DNA from 2 places in the Providencia sp. 6390 genome. Region 2 is predicted to be linked to the other one. Evidence: predicted binding sites of a transcription regulator. Region 2 holds the regulator's gene; the other holds the start of a gene.
The links. The regulator PhoB, encoded in region 2, activates phosphate uptake and scavenging genes when phosphate is short. The targets are predictions, from matches to a motif close to CTGTCATAAAACTGNCNNAT.

Region 1 (7,538 bases), on a different contig from region 2:
TAACGGTACTTATGGCGACCCATGATATCGCATTAATTGAGCGACGTAGCTGCCGTGTACTGACTCTGAGTGAAGGAAGAATGGTCGGGGGTCAACATGGCTAAAAATGCACGCAAAGGTAGACCAGAACGGCCAATGCAATCAAAAACCAAAGCACTGAAAGGTGGCTGGCGCGAACAATGGCGTTACGCATGGTTAAATACGATTGCGGACATGTTAAGGCAGCCTCTGGCAACCTTCTTGACGGTTATGGTGATCGCCATTTCTCTTGCGCTACCAAGCCTCTGTTATATTGTTTGGAAAAATGTGGCTCAAGCTGCAAACCAATGGTATCCAACGCCTCAGCTCACCGTTTATTTAGATAAATCACTGGATGAGCAAGGTGGGCAAAATGTGGTTAATCAGCTGCAAGCTCTTGACGGGGTTGAAAGTGTAAACTACTTATCTCGTGATCAGGCAATGAGCGAATTTCGTAGTTGGTCTGGTTTTAGCACTGCATTGGATATGTTAGAAGAAAATCCATTACCTGCGGTGGCGATTATTACACCAAAAATTGATTTTCAAAGCTCCGAAGTGCTAACTACCTTACGTGATAGAGTCAGCCAAGTCGGTGGTATCGAAGAAGTTCGCATGGATGACAGCTGGTTCTCTCGTCTTGCCGCGTTGACACAATTAGTTGGGCAAGTTGCGACCGTGATTGGTATTTTAATGATTGTGTCGCTATTCCTTGTCATTGGTAATAGTGTGCGTTTAAATATTTTTGCTCGCCGAGATACCATTAACGTCATGAAATTAATCGGGGCGACAGATGGATTTATTATGCGGCCCTTCCTGCATGGTGGCTTGCTCATGGGGGCACTCGGTGCGGTGATTTCACTGATTATGTCAGCGCTATTGGTTTGGAAATTGTCTGATGTGGTGACTCAAGTCGCTAGTGTGTTCGGAACGCAATTCCACATCGAAGGGCTGCTATGGGAAGAATCATTATTGGTTATCCTTATGTCAGCAATGATTGGTTGGATTGCTGCGTGGTTAGCAACAGTTCAGCATTTACGTCATTTTACCCCTGAATAATCATATTGTTATCGGCATGGCAGTAAGCTGTGCCGATAAAAATCGAGTTATTGAGGAACTTTTGAGTTTCAAAATTGTCTGACATTGACTTGCTTCGATAATGGCAAGTGTCATTTATTTGACTCAGTAAAACTGCTAAACTACGTTTCACTAGTCTCATCACTTTGCATTAATCTCTTTCTTTATAACTTCAATGAGGATCTGAATGACCAAAGATATGCAATCATTAGCACTTGTTCCGCAAGGAAGTATTGAAGCCTATATGCGGGCGGCTAATGCTTATCCTATGCTCACCGCTGAGGAAGAAAAGGAACTTGCTGAACGGCTGCATTACCATGGTGATCTGGATGCGGCAAAACAATTGATCCTATCGCACCTGCGTTTTGTGATCCATGTTGCTCGTAGCTATGCAGGCTATGGTTTACCGCAGGCAGATCTTATTCAAGAAGGGAACATTGGCCTGATGAAGGCGGTGCGTCGCTTTAATCCAGAAGTGGGCGTTCGCTTAGTTTCTTTTGCTGTTCATTGGATCAAAGCTGAAATTCACGAATACGTTTTACGTAACTGGCGTATTGTTAAAGTCGCGACCACTAAGTCGCAACGCAAACTGTTTTTTAACTTAAGAAAAAACAAAAAACGTCTTGGTTGGTTTAATCAAGATGAAGTGGATATGGTGGCGAAAGAGCTGGGCGTTAGTACAAAAGATGTCCGTGAGATGGAGTCACGTATGTCGGCGCAAGATATGGCATTTGATATGTCGGACGATGATGATAGCGGTGACTTTGGTCAGCCGGTTGCGCCTGTATTGTACTTGCAAGACAAATCATCAGACTTTGCTGGCTCTATCGAAGAAGATAACTGGGAAAGCCATGCTACGGATCGGTTAGCCGATGCTTTAGATTCACTCGATGAGCGTAGCCAAGACATCATTCGAGCTCGTTGGTTGGATGATGATAATAAAACGACGCTACAAGAACTGGCTGATAAGTACGGCGTTTCTGCTGAACGTGTTCGTCAGCTAGAAAAAAACGCAATGAAGAAATTGCGTGCTGCTATGGAAGATGACGAAGAAGACGAATATTAGTCTTCTTTTTATTCTATCTGGTCTGACTCTGCATTTATTGCTGCCTATCGACATGGCGCAGTAAATGCAGAAATGCTTTATTAATCACTGTATAACTCTAAAGGTAATCCATCAGGATCAGCAAAAAAGGTAAATCGTTTTTGCGTATAAGGATCTACCCTAGGTGCCTCACAAACCACATCATGATTTTTCAAATAATCAATCCACTTATCAAGATCATCGACACCAAATGCCAGATGGCGTAAGCCACAGGCTTCGGGGTAACTAGGGCGTGTTGGTGGATTTGGAAAGCTAAATAACTCAATTTGATATTGATTGTCTAATGCTAAGTCCGCTTTCCATGAATCAGTCTCTGCTCGATAATGTTCTTCTAGCAAATGCATGCCGAGGATCTGACAGTAAAAATGTTTACTTACTTCGTAATTAGAAGCAATGATCGCAACATGATGGATCCGTTTTAATTTCATTTCATTACACTCGCTTTTCCCACTGTTCGCTATTCGGCACTTTTATAAACCCGCAAGCTAGTAAAAACTGTGTCATCACACTTTTATTAACATCAACGATGCCTTCTAAGCTAAATAGCCAATGAGTAACTTGAGGCTGTTGTCGGCAAATTTCATCCAATAAATAAAGCCCTACGCCACGACGGCGGGTGATTTCACGCACTAAAAAGTGACAGATTGTCCCTTGCTGGTGATCAACCTGCACTTTTGCCGCAGCGAGTAAGCGATCATTAAAGCGAGCCGCATAAATTTTTTGCCCAGATAGAAGGAAAGCATTGAGTTGATTTTGACTCTGGTCTGGCCAGATTTTGTACAGGTCAAGGTATTGTTGATTAGTAGGATCAACCAAAGCAATTATTGTCAGTTTCATGATATTTGTAGCTGTTTCCCCGCTTATTTTTCAGTCACACCTATCGACAGAGTGATCTATGACCGATTTTTGGATTTTAGAGTTAAAAAGTTGGCTTGAACAGATCTTCCGAGTTTAGCTCGGATTTATTTAAATTTAACTAGAATATAACACTAGCATTTAGCGAAAACCTACCGATTAACGTTAGATTTTTATTCTGCTCATAACGTAATTATCTATCATATCCATTTGCTATTTAGCATATTTATCTTGTTTAATGTTATGAAATATATGGTCTTATTGTCTATGTGTTGAAATATGGCTCATAGGGTAATACCAACTATAATAACAAATCAAACATAAACATGCAGAACCACAGCGATGGGGACAGACGAATGAAACAAATGAATAAAGCATTATTAGCAGGATGTATTGCGATGGCATTTAGCCAAGCGGTATGGGCTAAAGAAATCAAAATTGCAGTTGTTGGTGCTATGTCAGGTCCTGTTGCTCAGTATGGCGATATGGAATTTACCGGAGCACGCCAAGCGGTTGCTGATATTAACGCAAAAGGTGGGATCAATGGTGACACTTTAGTTGCGGTGGAATATGACGACGCATGTGATCCAAAACAAGCGGTCGCAGTCGCCAACAAAGTGATCAATGACGGTATTCGCTATGTTATAGGCCACCTGTGCTCTTCTTCAACACAACCTGCATCTGATATCTACGAAGATGAAGGCGTTATCATGATCACTCCAGCTGCCACTAACGCTGATCTTACCACCCGTGGCTATCAAATGATCATGCGTACCACCGGTTTGGACTCTGACCAAGGACCAACAGCAGCGAAATACATCATCGATCAAGTAAAACCAAAACGTATTGCAGTGGTTCATGACAAACAACAATATGGTGAAGGTTTAGCACGCTCAGTGCGTGAAAACTTGAACAAGGCAGGTGTTAAAGAAGTTATGTTTGAAGGTGTGACTGCGGGAGATAAAGATTTCTCGGCACTGGTCGCAAAACTGAAAAAAGAGAATGTGGATTTCGTCTATTTTGGGGGCTATTACCCAGAAATGGGGCAAATTTTACGCCAAGCAAAACAATCAGGCTTAAATATTCGCTTTATGGGGCCTGAAGGTGTTGGTAACTCCTCACTGTCAAATATCGCTGGTGAAGCCTCTGAAGGCATGTTAGTGACTCTGCCTAAACGCTATGATCAAGTACCAACTAACCAACCGATTGTTGATGCGATCAAAGCCAAAAAAGAAGATCCAACAGGGCCGTTTGTTTGGACAACTTATGCGGCGATCCAAGGCCTGACAACGGCAATGGAGCGTACGGGAAGTCGTGAGCCAGAAGACTTAGCAAAAGATTTGAAAGCTAACCCTGTTGATACGGTTATGGGAACATTGACTTGGCAGCCTAATGGGGACCTGAAAGGTTTTGAGTTTGGTGTATTTGAGTGGCATGCAGATGGCACATCCACTGCAGTGAAGTAACCTAACTATTCAAGCGCAAACCGGAAGCGAGCTATGCAGCTTCCGGTTTCTGCACTTTGTTTAGGGATAGTAGTTTGAAAGGATAGCCTTATGTCAGATCAAATTCTTTATTTTATCCAACAATTCCTCAATGGTTTAACGCTAGGCAGCACCTATGCGCTGATAGCCATCGGTTATACCATGGTGTATGGCATCATCGGTATGATCAACTTTGCTCATGGCGAAGTGTATATGATCGGCAGCTATGTTTCGTTTATTGTGATCGCTGGCCTGATGATGTTAGGTATTGATGTTGGATGGATCCTGATTGCTGCGGCATTTGTAGCGGCAATTGTTGTTTCAAGTTCTTACGGCTGGAGCATAGAGCGTGTTGCCTATCGACCAGTTCGCCATTCAAAAAGATTGATAGCCCTGATCTCCGCGATAGGGATGTCAATTTTTCTGCAAAACTATGTCAGTTTATCTCAAGGTTCACGTGATCTAGCGTTACCGAGCCTGATCACCGGACAATGGGTATTAGGTGAAAGTGATGGTTTTGAAGCCACCATTACTAAAATGCAGCTCACGATTTGGGTTGTGACCCTGCTTGCCATGTTAGCGCTGACTGTATTCATTCGCTATTCACGTATGGGTAGAGCATGCCGTGCTTGCGCTGAAGACTTAAAAATGGCGAGTTTACTTGGCATTAACACTGACCGTGTTATTTCGTTAACCTTCGTTATTGGTGCCACGATGGCAGCTGTTGCAGGGGTATTACTGGGGCAATTTTACGGTGTTATCAATCCATACATTGGATTTATGGCAGGTATGAAAGCCTTTACCGCGGCAGTACTCGGCGGAATTGGTAGCATTCCTGGCGCCATGTTAGGTGGTTTAATCCTCGGTGTTGCGGAAGCGATGACATCTGCCTATCTAAGCACTGAATATAAAGATGTTGTGTCATTTGGGTTATTGATTGGTGTGCTGCTGATCATGCCAACCGGCATTCTGGGTCGCCCGGAGGTCGAAAAAGTATGAGAAAAGAAAATTGGATTAATGCCATTGTTGCTTCGGTGATGTTCTTCATCTTAGCCGTCTTTATGATGGGGTTACAGCTGACACTTGATGGCACTAAGTTGGTTGTCTCGACGGGGGACTCGATTCGCTGGAACTGGATATTTGCTGGTATTGCAGTGATTTTTGTTTTCCAACTCATTAGACCATCACTCGTTAAAGTATGGCAAGGAGTACCAAAGAAATCATGGGCAGTACCTGATTTTGATGGTTCTACGGCAAGGCAAAAGATCTTGGCTGTGGTCATCATCATTGCTGCCATTATTTGGCCATTTATTGCTTCTCGCGGTAGCGTTGATATTGCCACCTTAACATTGATTTATGTGATGTTAGGTTTGGGTCTCAACGTAGTCGTAGGCCTGTCTGGTTTACTGGTTTTAGGTTATGCAGGTTTCTACGCTATTGGCGCCTATACATTTGGATTACTCAATCATTACTATGGCTTTGGCTTCTGGGAAAGCTTACCTATAGCAGGCCTAACGGCAGCACTGGCTGGCTTTTTGCTGGGGTTCCCAGTATTGCGACTGAGGGGAGATTATTTGGCGATTGTCACCCTTGGTTTTGGTGAAATTGTACGTATTTTATTGCTCAATAATACTGAAATTACGGGAGGGCCGAATGGGATCAGCCAACTGCCTAAACCGACCTTTTTTGGCTTAGAATTTAGCCGTACGGCAAAAGACGGTTGGGATACTTTTCATAATTTCTTTGGCCTTGATTACAACGCAGGTGATCGGATTATTTTCTTGTATTTCGTTGCCTTATTGTTGGTGGTGTTAACCTTATTTGTGATCAATCGTTTATTACGCATGCCATTGGGACGTGCATGGGAAGCACTACGAGAAGATGAGATAGCTTGCCGTTCTTTAGGGTTATCGCCAACAAAAATTAAACTGACGGCATTCACCATCAGTGCTGCTTTTGCAGGTTTTGCAGGTACGTTATTTGCTGCACGTCAAGGGTTTATCAGCCCTGAATCATTCACGTTTGTTGAGTCTGCATTTGTCTTAGCAATTGTTGTTCTCGGCGGAATGGGATCACAAACCTCTGTCATATTAGCCGCGATCATATTAGTTGTTTCAAGAGAGATGATGCGTGATCTGAATGCCTACAGCATGTTGTTGCTAGGGGCTTTAATGGTACTAATGATGATTTGGCGTCCTCAAGGGTTATTACCAATGAAACGTCGCCAAATGAGATTGAAAAATACCGAGCAATTGGCTAATCAGGGGGAAAAACCATGACCCCTCTATTACAAGTTAATGGCCTTTCGATGCGTTTTGGTGGTTTATTGGCGGTAAATAACGTTGAGTTGGCGCTAAATCAAGGGGAAATTGTTTCTTTGATTGGTCCTAATGGTGCAGGTAAAACCACCATTTTTAACTGCTTAACGGGTTTTTATAAACCAACAAGTGGCTCAATTGTTTATCGTGAAAAGCATCTAGAAGGTTTATCAGGACAAGCTATTGCTCGTCTTGGCGTGATCCGAACTTTTCAGCACGTCCGTCTATTTAAAGAAATGACGGTGATTGAGAACCTGTTAGTCGCACAGCATCAACACTTAAAAAGCGGTATTTTATCTGGCTTATTAAAGACGCCTGCATTTCGTCGAGCGGAATCAGAAGCTATTGATAATGCAGTTAAATGGCTTGAGCGGGTCAATTTACTACAGTTTGCCAATCGCCAAGCGGGTAACTTAGCTTATGGCCAGCAGCGCCGCCTAGAGATTGCTCGTTGTATGGTGACTCGCCCAGAGATTTTAATGCTAGATGAGCCAGCGGCAGGTTTGAACCCGAAAGAAACCAATGACCTCGATGAATTGATTGCTGAATTACGTTCTCACCATCAAGTTTCTATTTTATTGATTGAGCATGATATGAAGTTGGTGATGGGCATTTCAGATCGTATTTATGTGGTCAATCAGGGAACACCATTGGCGAATGGAACACCTGATCAAATTCGTCAAC
Region 2 (7,538 bases):
GTTTTCCATCAATGTCGGTGATAACGAAGAGGATGCATTTAATTTCTTAAACCATTTGGCGTTGTTTAAGTTAGCGGTAAGTTTAGGAGGAACAGAATCGTTAGCCTGCCATCCTGCATCAACCACCCATTCAGGGGTCGCTGAATCAGTTCGTCAAGCAACCGGTATCGATAGTAATCTAGTGCGTTTATCAGTAGGAATCGAAAACGTAAATGATTTAAAACAAGCGTTATCACAAGCTTTGGATGCTGTTTAAGTGAAAAACAAGCAGAGGTTCAAACCTCTGCTAATCGCTTTAGTTGATCCGATATTGGCTTGGTAATTCACTAAACCCAAAGCCATTGGTTTTTTTCACCGGGATCTGTACAGGTATCCGTTCTTTCATCGCTTCAACGTGGCTAATAACCCCAATTGTTTTCCCTGAGGCATTTAAACTTTCTAAAGCATCCAGTGCGATATCTAATGTTTCTGGATCCAGCGTGCCAAACCCTTCATCAAGGAATAATGATTCCAATTGTGTTTTATTGCTCACCATATCCGATAACGCCAAAGCGAGAGCAAGGCTGACTAAGAAGCTTTCACCACCTGAAAGGGTTTTGATGTCTCTGATAGTGTCCGCTTGCCAACTATCAATTACCTGTAATTCGAGATCAGAATTGTGGCTGCGCTTTAAGATATAGCGTCCATGTAACTTATTGAGGCGTTGATTGGCGAGCGAAATAAGACAGTCAAAGGTTAAGCCTTGTGCGTAACGGCGGAACTTATCACCTTCAGCAGAGCCAATTAATTCATTGAGTAATCCCCAATCATCACAATTAGCTTGGCTTTGTTCAATTTCTTGTAGTAAGCCACGTTGTTGATGGCGTTGTTGCTTATCACTATTGAGCTGACTGATGATTTGGCCTTGCTGTTGATTGAGCATTTTTACTTTATTATCAAGTTCGCCGATATCGTGTTGTAATTGCTCTGGATGGCTATCTGGTAAGCCCTTTGGTTGTTGTGTCAAATGTTCTTGTAACGCCAACTCACCTTCTTTATAACGCGTCTCAGTCTGTATGCAGGATTGCTTTAATTGCTGGTGCAATTGCTCTAAGCGCTGTTTTTCATCAGCAGATAATAATGCACTTAAAAATGCTTGTTGTGTTGCAAACGGGCTGCTTGCCAGTGCTTCAGCAAAATGTTGTTGTGCTGTACTCAGCTGCTGTTGACTCTTATCGATCGCACTGGTGACTTCACGATGACTGCCTTTCAGTGATGCTATTTCTTTTTCACGATAACTTACTTGCTCACTGAGCTGTTGTAGTTGAGAGATGATTTTATCTTGTTGCTTCTGTAATTGGCTGACAAATTGTGAAATGGATTGACCACCCAACAATAATTGGCGCGAGTTCTGTTTTTGTTGCAGCAACTGTTGCAACTGTTGTAAATGTTGCTGAGCACTTTCTAGCTGTTGTTTTAACGCTGCTTGTTGAGTGGTCTCTGCTTGTAGCATTGCTTCTGTAACGGCTATTTTTTTGGTGAGATCTTGAGTTGCTTGTTTTTTTAATTCATATAATTGACCGCGTTTTTCTAGCCCATCAAACCATTGAGAGAATTGCTCATCGGTTGGTAATTGAAAACCAGACAATGAGGATTGTAATTGTTGGTGCTGCTCACTATATCGTTGTTGGTGTGTGAGCAGTTGTGCTTGGTTTTCATCCATTGAGCGCTGTATCTGCTTTATTCGCTCATCAAGTAAAGTTAGCATTGATTGCTGCTGATTGTTGAGTGATTGTTTTTCCTGTAATTGATACTTAGATTGCTGATACTCACGTTCAAGTAACACAAAGTCCTGCAAGAGCTTTTGTTCGCTTGATAACTGTTGTTGGCATTCATTGAGTAATTGTTCTACGACATTTTGTTCAATCGCCAATTCTGTAATCATGGCTTTTTGACATGTGGTTGCCCACTGTTTTTGCAAGTAGTTTTCTTGGGTTGCTAGCTGTAACAGTGTCTGTTGGTTTTCTTCTTGTCGCTGAATTTCTTTTTGCCGCTGTGCTTGTTGGGTGGTTAAGTTATGTCTTAATTGTTCAAGCTGAGTGGTCAATTCATGCAAACGTTGTTCTGTTTGGTTTGGCTCTATGGTTTGATATTGTGCAATAGCAGGGTGTTCAGTGGCACCACAAAGTGGGCAAGGGCTACCGGCAATAAGCTGTTGGCGTTCCGTTTCTAGACTGACTATTTTTTGTTCTAATCGTAATCGAGCTTGTAAATCGGTCAAATGAGGCTGGATATAGGCAATTTGCGTTTCTGCTAGCTGGATCTGCTGTTCTGCTTGGGTGATTGATAGCGTAATTTCTTTTTGTTGAGCTAACTTAATTTGTTGTTGGCTTTGTAGCTCTTGCCATTGGGTTAGTAGGATGGGTAACAACTGCATATGTTGCACCGTTGAGCGTAATTGTTCTACTGTTTGGTTAGTTTTTTCAATATCATGGGCTTCCAACCAGGCTAAATAGTTCTTTTCAATTCGCTGATAGATGGCGTGATCTTGCTCAAGTTGTTGCTGAAGCTGTATATATTGCTCAGTTTGCTGCTTCTGTTCACTGCACAAAGTGATGTGCTGTTGTGATAAAGTCTGTTGTTTCTGCTCAAACTGGATAAGCTGTTTCTTCGTTTGCTCTAGATATTGTTCTTGTTGTCGCCATGAGCCAATTTGCTGTAAAATGACGGCATCTTGCTGGTTTTTTTGTAAATAATACTGAATATTGCTGAGTTCTGTATTCGACAGGGATATTTGTTGTTGCCCGTCATCAATTAGCGTTTGTTTGGTTTGATATTGTGATTGATATTGATTTTGTTGCGCTAGAGTTTCTTTAATTTGTTGATTTAAATTAATGATCTCATTATCTAATGGACGGACTTGGTTATCGATTACCAGTGTCTGTTGTTGGGTATAGCTTAGGTGTTGCGTATTTTGTGCGTTAATTTGTGTTAGTTGTTCTTGTAACGGCACTAGCTGTTGAGTTTGATTATTCAAAGTTAGCAAAAGATTTTGCTGTTTTTCTAATAATTCATTCAGTGATTGTTGTTGGCGCTCTGTATCTTGCCATAGAGGGCGTAGGCTCTCAGCCGGTATGTTGTCAGTGAGTTTTTTTATTTCCAGTTCAGCCGCTTGATAGGCACTCTGTGCGTGTTGCCGTTCTAATTGCTGTTGTTGTAAACGTACGGTGAGCTGCTGTTGGCGCTGTTGCCAATGCAGTGCTTGTTGGTATTGCGTACGTTGGAGGTTGAGTTGGTTTTCTTGCTCAGCTAACAATTGCTGCTGAATGAGTAATGTTTGATGTTCACCTTCTGTGAGTAAGTGAATACTTTGCGCTCGCGCTTTTAATAGCTCTAAATCATTTTTAACTTGCTTGTGTTGACGATAGATATAGCTAGAAATCTGACTATAGATTTCAGTTCCTGTAATTTCTTCGAGTAAATCAGCGCGCTCTTTTTCTGTGGCATTTAAGAAGGCCGCAAAATCACCTTGAGATAGCAAGATAGATTTTGTAAAGCGGCCAAAATCGAGTCCCGTTATCTGAATAATTTGTTCTCTGACTTCACTGATTTTTTCAGCGATGATTTTGCCGTCGCTAACCGTTGCAAGCTCAGCTTTTGGTGATTGTAATTTACCATCTGGCTTATTATTTGCACGCCTTTGACTCCAAAATGCGCGGTAGGCTATTCCTTTAACTTCAAATTCAACCTCAGCAAGACATTCACCGGTATGGCGGGTCATTAACTCGTTTTGGTTTGCCGATAAAGTCGTTAAACGCGGAGTTTGATGATAAAGAGCAAGGCAAATTGCATCTAATAGTGTCGTTTTGCCTGCTCCAGTAGGACCGGTAATGGCAAAGAGCCCTTGGCTGATAAAAGGCTCTTGGTTAAAATCAATTTTCCATTCTCCTTTGAGGGAGTTAATATTTTTTAAACGTAAACTCAGTATTTTCATGCATCCCCCTCAAACTCAGAGCGTAATGCATCGTGAGATTGCTTAAATAGTAGTAAGAGCCGTTGTTCTTTTTCTTTGTCGTTCAGTTCTTCTTCTGTTAAACGGCGCAAAAATACCTCTTCGGCCGTGAGTTCATTGAGTGTTTCATTAGCAATCGCAGCTTGTTGACTTTGCTGTTGCTTCCGGGCGCGACGTAATAACACCACTTCAACGGGCAAATCTGTTATCAGTGCTTCAATACGTTGCTGAATATCAGAAAGGTAATCTTGCGTGGCAATCTCGATATCAAGCCAAATGGGTTGAATGTTGTCATTGAACTCTATTTCATTGAGCTGTTTTTGAATATCGACAAGTGATCCTTTAAGTGTTTTCAATGGTTGGAATATAGGGATCGGCAATTGGCGGATCTGTGATATGTCACTGCGATCGAATTCCACTAAACAAACGCTTTTTTGTTGATTTGCTTCATCAAAACTTAATGCGATAGGTGATCCACAATAGCGAATGTGTTGTTCTCCACCGATGACTTGCGGGCGATGTATATGCCCTAAGGCAATATAGTCAGCAGGGGGAAACGCTCCTGATGGAAAGGCATCTAGGGTGCCAATGTAGATATCTCTTACAGAATCAGAAACTTCAGCACCAATAACAGTCAGATGCCCTGTGGCAATAATGGGGATCTCAAGCTCAAGCGCTTCACGTTGTTGTTGCGCTAGCTGATAGCTATACTGATAGTATTCGCTGATGGCAGTTTGTAATGATAGTTGCTTTTGTTCGCTACTTTGCCCAGCAACGCTGAGTTGAATATCTCTAGGGCGCAGAAACGGGATTGCACATAGCAGGGCTCCGGCCTCACCTTGGGCATTTTTTAGCGTGATGACCTGTGGTTCGCTACCTGATGTGACAACATGCGTATTTAAATAGGCAAGTAGTGAGCTAGTTTCATTTAAAACAGAAACAGAATCGTGGTTACCACTGAGTATCACCAGTTGACAGCCTGTTTGTTGCAAAGAGACGACAAATTGGTTGTAAAGCTCTCTTGCATAACTCGGTGGTGAACCCGTATCAAAAATGTCGCCTGCGACAATAATGGCATCAACATGGTATTGTTTTACTTGTTCGATTAGCCAAGTTAAAAAATGTTGATGTTCCGCAGCACGGCTTTTAGTAAAGAAATATTGGCCAAGGTGCCAGTCTGAGGTATGAATGATGCGCATCAATACGGGTTCCTAAACATGACGACTTATGATACTTCAAATCGCAGAATTGCTGTCTATTACATGTGAATTTACGCTAGTTGAACGTTAAGTAGTATACCTGATCTGAGGTGGTTGATTCGGAGAATTATCGTTTTATACTCGTCATTCTTCAAGATGTGGGGCTTTTCGTTGAGGTATAAGTGGCTGCGCTACGCTCGCCGAGTCACCGTGTTTATCTATGCTCCTCGTCTATCTTCGCTTGTCGCCTACCTGCAACTCGAATTATTTAGAGTATAGATCGCATGACTGCGAGATTTCACTAAAATGACAATTGCTATTGGACTATCATGATTGAGTGTTAACATTCATAATTCTGTCATAAAAGTGACGCATAATGATTTTACTTTTAACAATCTCTTCTTATTTACAGGATTAATCATGGCAAGACGCATTCTAGTCGTTGAAGATGAGGCGCCCATCCGCGAAATGGTTTGTTTTGTACTAGAGCAGAATGGTTTTCAGTCTATTGAAGCTGATGATTATGATTCCGCAATTGCGCAGTTAGTTGACCCGTTACCTGATTTGGTATTATTGGATTGGATGATCCCTGGGGGCTCGGGTATCCAAGTGATCAAACACATGAAGCGTGACAGCGATACGCGTGATGTGCCAGTTATGATGCTAACTGCACGAGGGGAGGAGGAAGATCGTGTTAAAGGGCTCGAAGTCGGAGCCGATGATTACTTGATCAAACCTTTTTCACCAAAAGAGCTGGTGGCTCGTGTGAAAGCTATTTTACGTCGTATTTCACCAATGGCGACAGAAGATATTATTGAAATGAACGGGTTAACATTGGACCCAACCTCCCATCGCGTCAGTAGTCAAGATATCCCGATCGATATGGGGCCAACGGAATATAAATTACTGCATTTCTTTATGACCCATCCTGAGCGGGTATATAGTCGTGAGCAGTTACTCAATTATGTCTGGGGTGCTAATGTGTATGTTGAAGATCGCACCGTTGATGTGCATATACGCCGCCTTAGAAAAGCATTAGAAATCGAAGGGCATGATAAAATGGTGCAAACGGTTCGTGGTACGGGCTATCGCTTCTCAACTCGTTACTGACTAATAAAGGGGATCCCCGCGTGCTTGAACGCCTATCATGGAAACAGCTGATTTGGGGGCTGTTTTTATTTATCTTACCTGCATTAATTTTATCTCTATTTATTGGTCATCTTGCATGGTTGCTGGTAATTTCACTTGCCGCAGCGCTGGTTTGGCATAGTTATAACTTAATGAAACTGTCATATTGGTTGTGGTTAGACCGTAGTATGCTCCCTCCTGATGGTAAAGGTGGATGGGAACCCATATTTTACGGGATATATCAGATGCAACAACGCAATCGTAAGCGTCGTCGTGAATTAGGGCAGTTAATTAAGCGGTTTCGAAGTGGTGCGGAATCTTTGCCTGATGCCGTGGTGATGATGACGCTTGAAGGTAATATTTTTTGGTGTAACCGCCATGCTCAACATTTATTGGGCTTTCGTTGGCCAGAAGATAGCGGACAGCCTATTTTTAACTTATTACGCTACCCTGATTTTAGCCGCTATTTTACCTTACAGAATTATGATCAACCTTTAACACTTGAACTGAATAGCGGCGCAATTGTTGAATTTCGTATCCTTCCTTATACCGAGGACCAATTATTAATGGTGGCACGAGATGTCACTGAAAAACGTCGATTAGAAAAAGCGCGTAGAGATTTCTTTGCTAATGTAAGTCATGAGTTGCGCACACCACTGACCGTTATTCAGGGCTATCTTGAGGTACTTGACGACCAAGAAAATGCCTCGCCCGCCAATAAAAAAGCCCTACATGTGATGCAAGAGCAAGCACATCGCATGGATAACTTGGTTAAACAATTGTTGCAGTTATCACGTATTGAAGTGGCTCCTCAGATCAATCTAGATGAGCAAATTAATATCCCTGTTATTCTAAAAATGATTGAGCAAGAGGCGATTAGCTTGAGCCAAGGCCGGCAGCAATTTGAGTTTTCTGTTGATGAGCAATTGCGTGTTTACGGTAATGAAGAACAGTTGCGCAGTGCGGTTGCTAACTTGGTTTACAACGCCATTGCACATACCCCTGAAGGAACGACCATTCGGGTCAGTTGGCAGAAAAATCATAATGGTGCACGGTTTAGCGTTGCTGATAATGGCGTCGGGATCCCAGCCGAACATATCCCTCGCTTGACTGAACGTTTTTACCGAGTGGATAAAGCAAGAACTCGCCATGGCGGTGGGGGAACGGGGCTTGGTTTAGCCATCGTCAAGCATGCCTTACAACATCATAATAGCCAGTTA

Region 1: the regulator PhoB is predicted to act here: its motif matches at 1,180-1,199, upstream of rpoH (RNA polymerase sigma factor RpoH).

What each region holds. Positions count from the first base shown of each region.
Region 1 is NZ_JBYVYL010000007.1:2,061-9,598, forward strand. Features, by position in the region: gene ftsE (cell division ATP-binding protein FtsE) at 1-104, shown strand, start outside; gene ftsX (permease-like cell division protein FtsX) at 97-1,074, shown strand; gene rpoH (RNA polymerase sigma factor RpoH) at 1,280-2,158, shown strand; gene AC3Z9T_RS14705 (VOC family protein) at 2,239-2,625, opposite strand; gene panM (aspartate 1-decarboxylase autocleavage activator PanM) at 2,630-3,034, opposite strand; gene AC3Z9T_RS14715 (branched-chain amino acid ABC transporter substrate-binding protein) at 3,409-4,518, shown strand; gene livH (high-affinity branched-chain amino acid ABC transporter permease LivH) at 4,609-5,535, shown strand; gene AC3Z9T_RS14725 (high-affinity branched-chain amino acid ABC transporter permease LivM) at 5,532-6,815, shown strand; gene livG (high-affinity branched-chain amino acid ABC transporter ATP-binding protein LivG) at 6,812-7,538, shown strand, end outside.
Region 2 is NZ_JBYVYL010000006.1:142,473-150,010, reverse strand. Features, by position in the region: gene AC3Z9T_RS14090 (cystathionine gamma-synthase family protein) at 1-256, shown strand, start outside; gene AC3Z9T_RS14085 (AAA family ATPase) at 296-3,973, opposite strand; gene sbcD (exonuclease subunit SbcD) at 3,970-5,190, opposite strand; gene phoB (phosphate regulon transcriptional regulator PhoB) at 5,611-6,300, shown strand; gene phoR (phosphate regulon sensor histidine kinase PhoR) at 6,321-7,538, shown strand, end outside.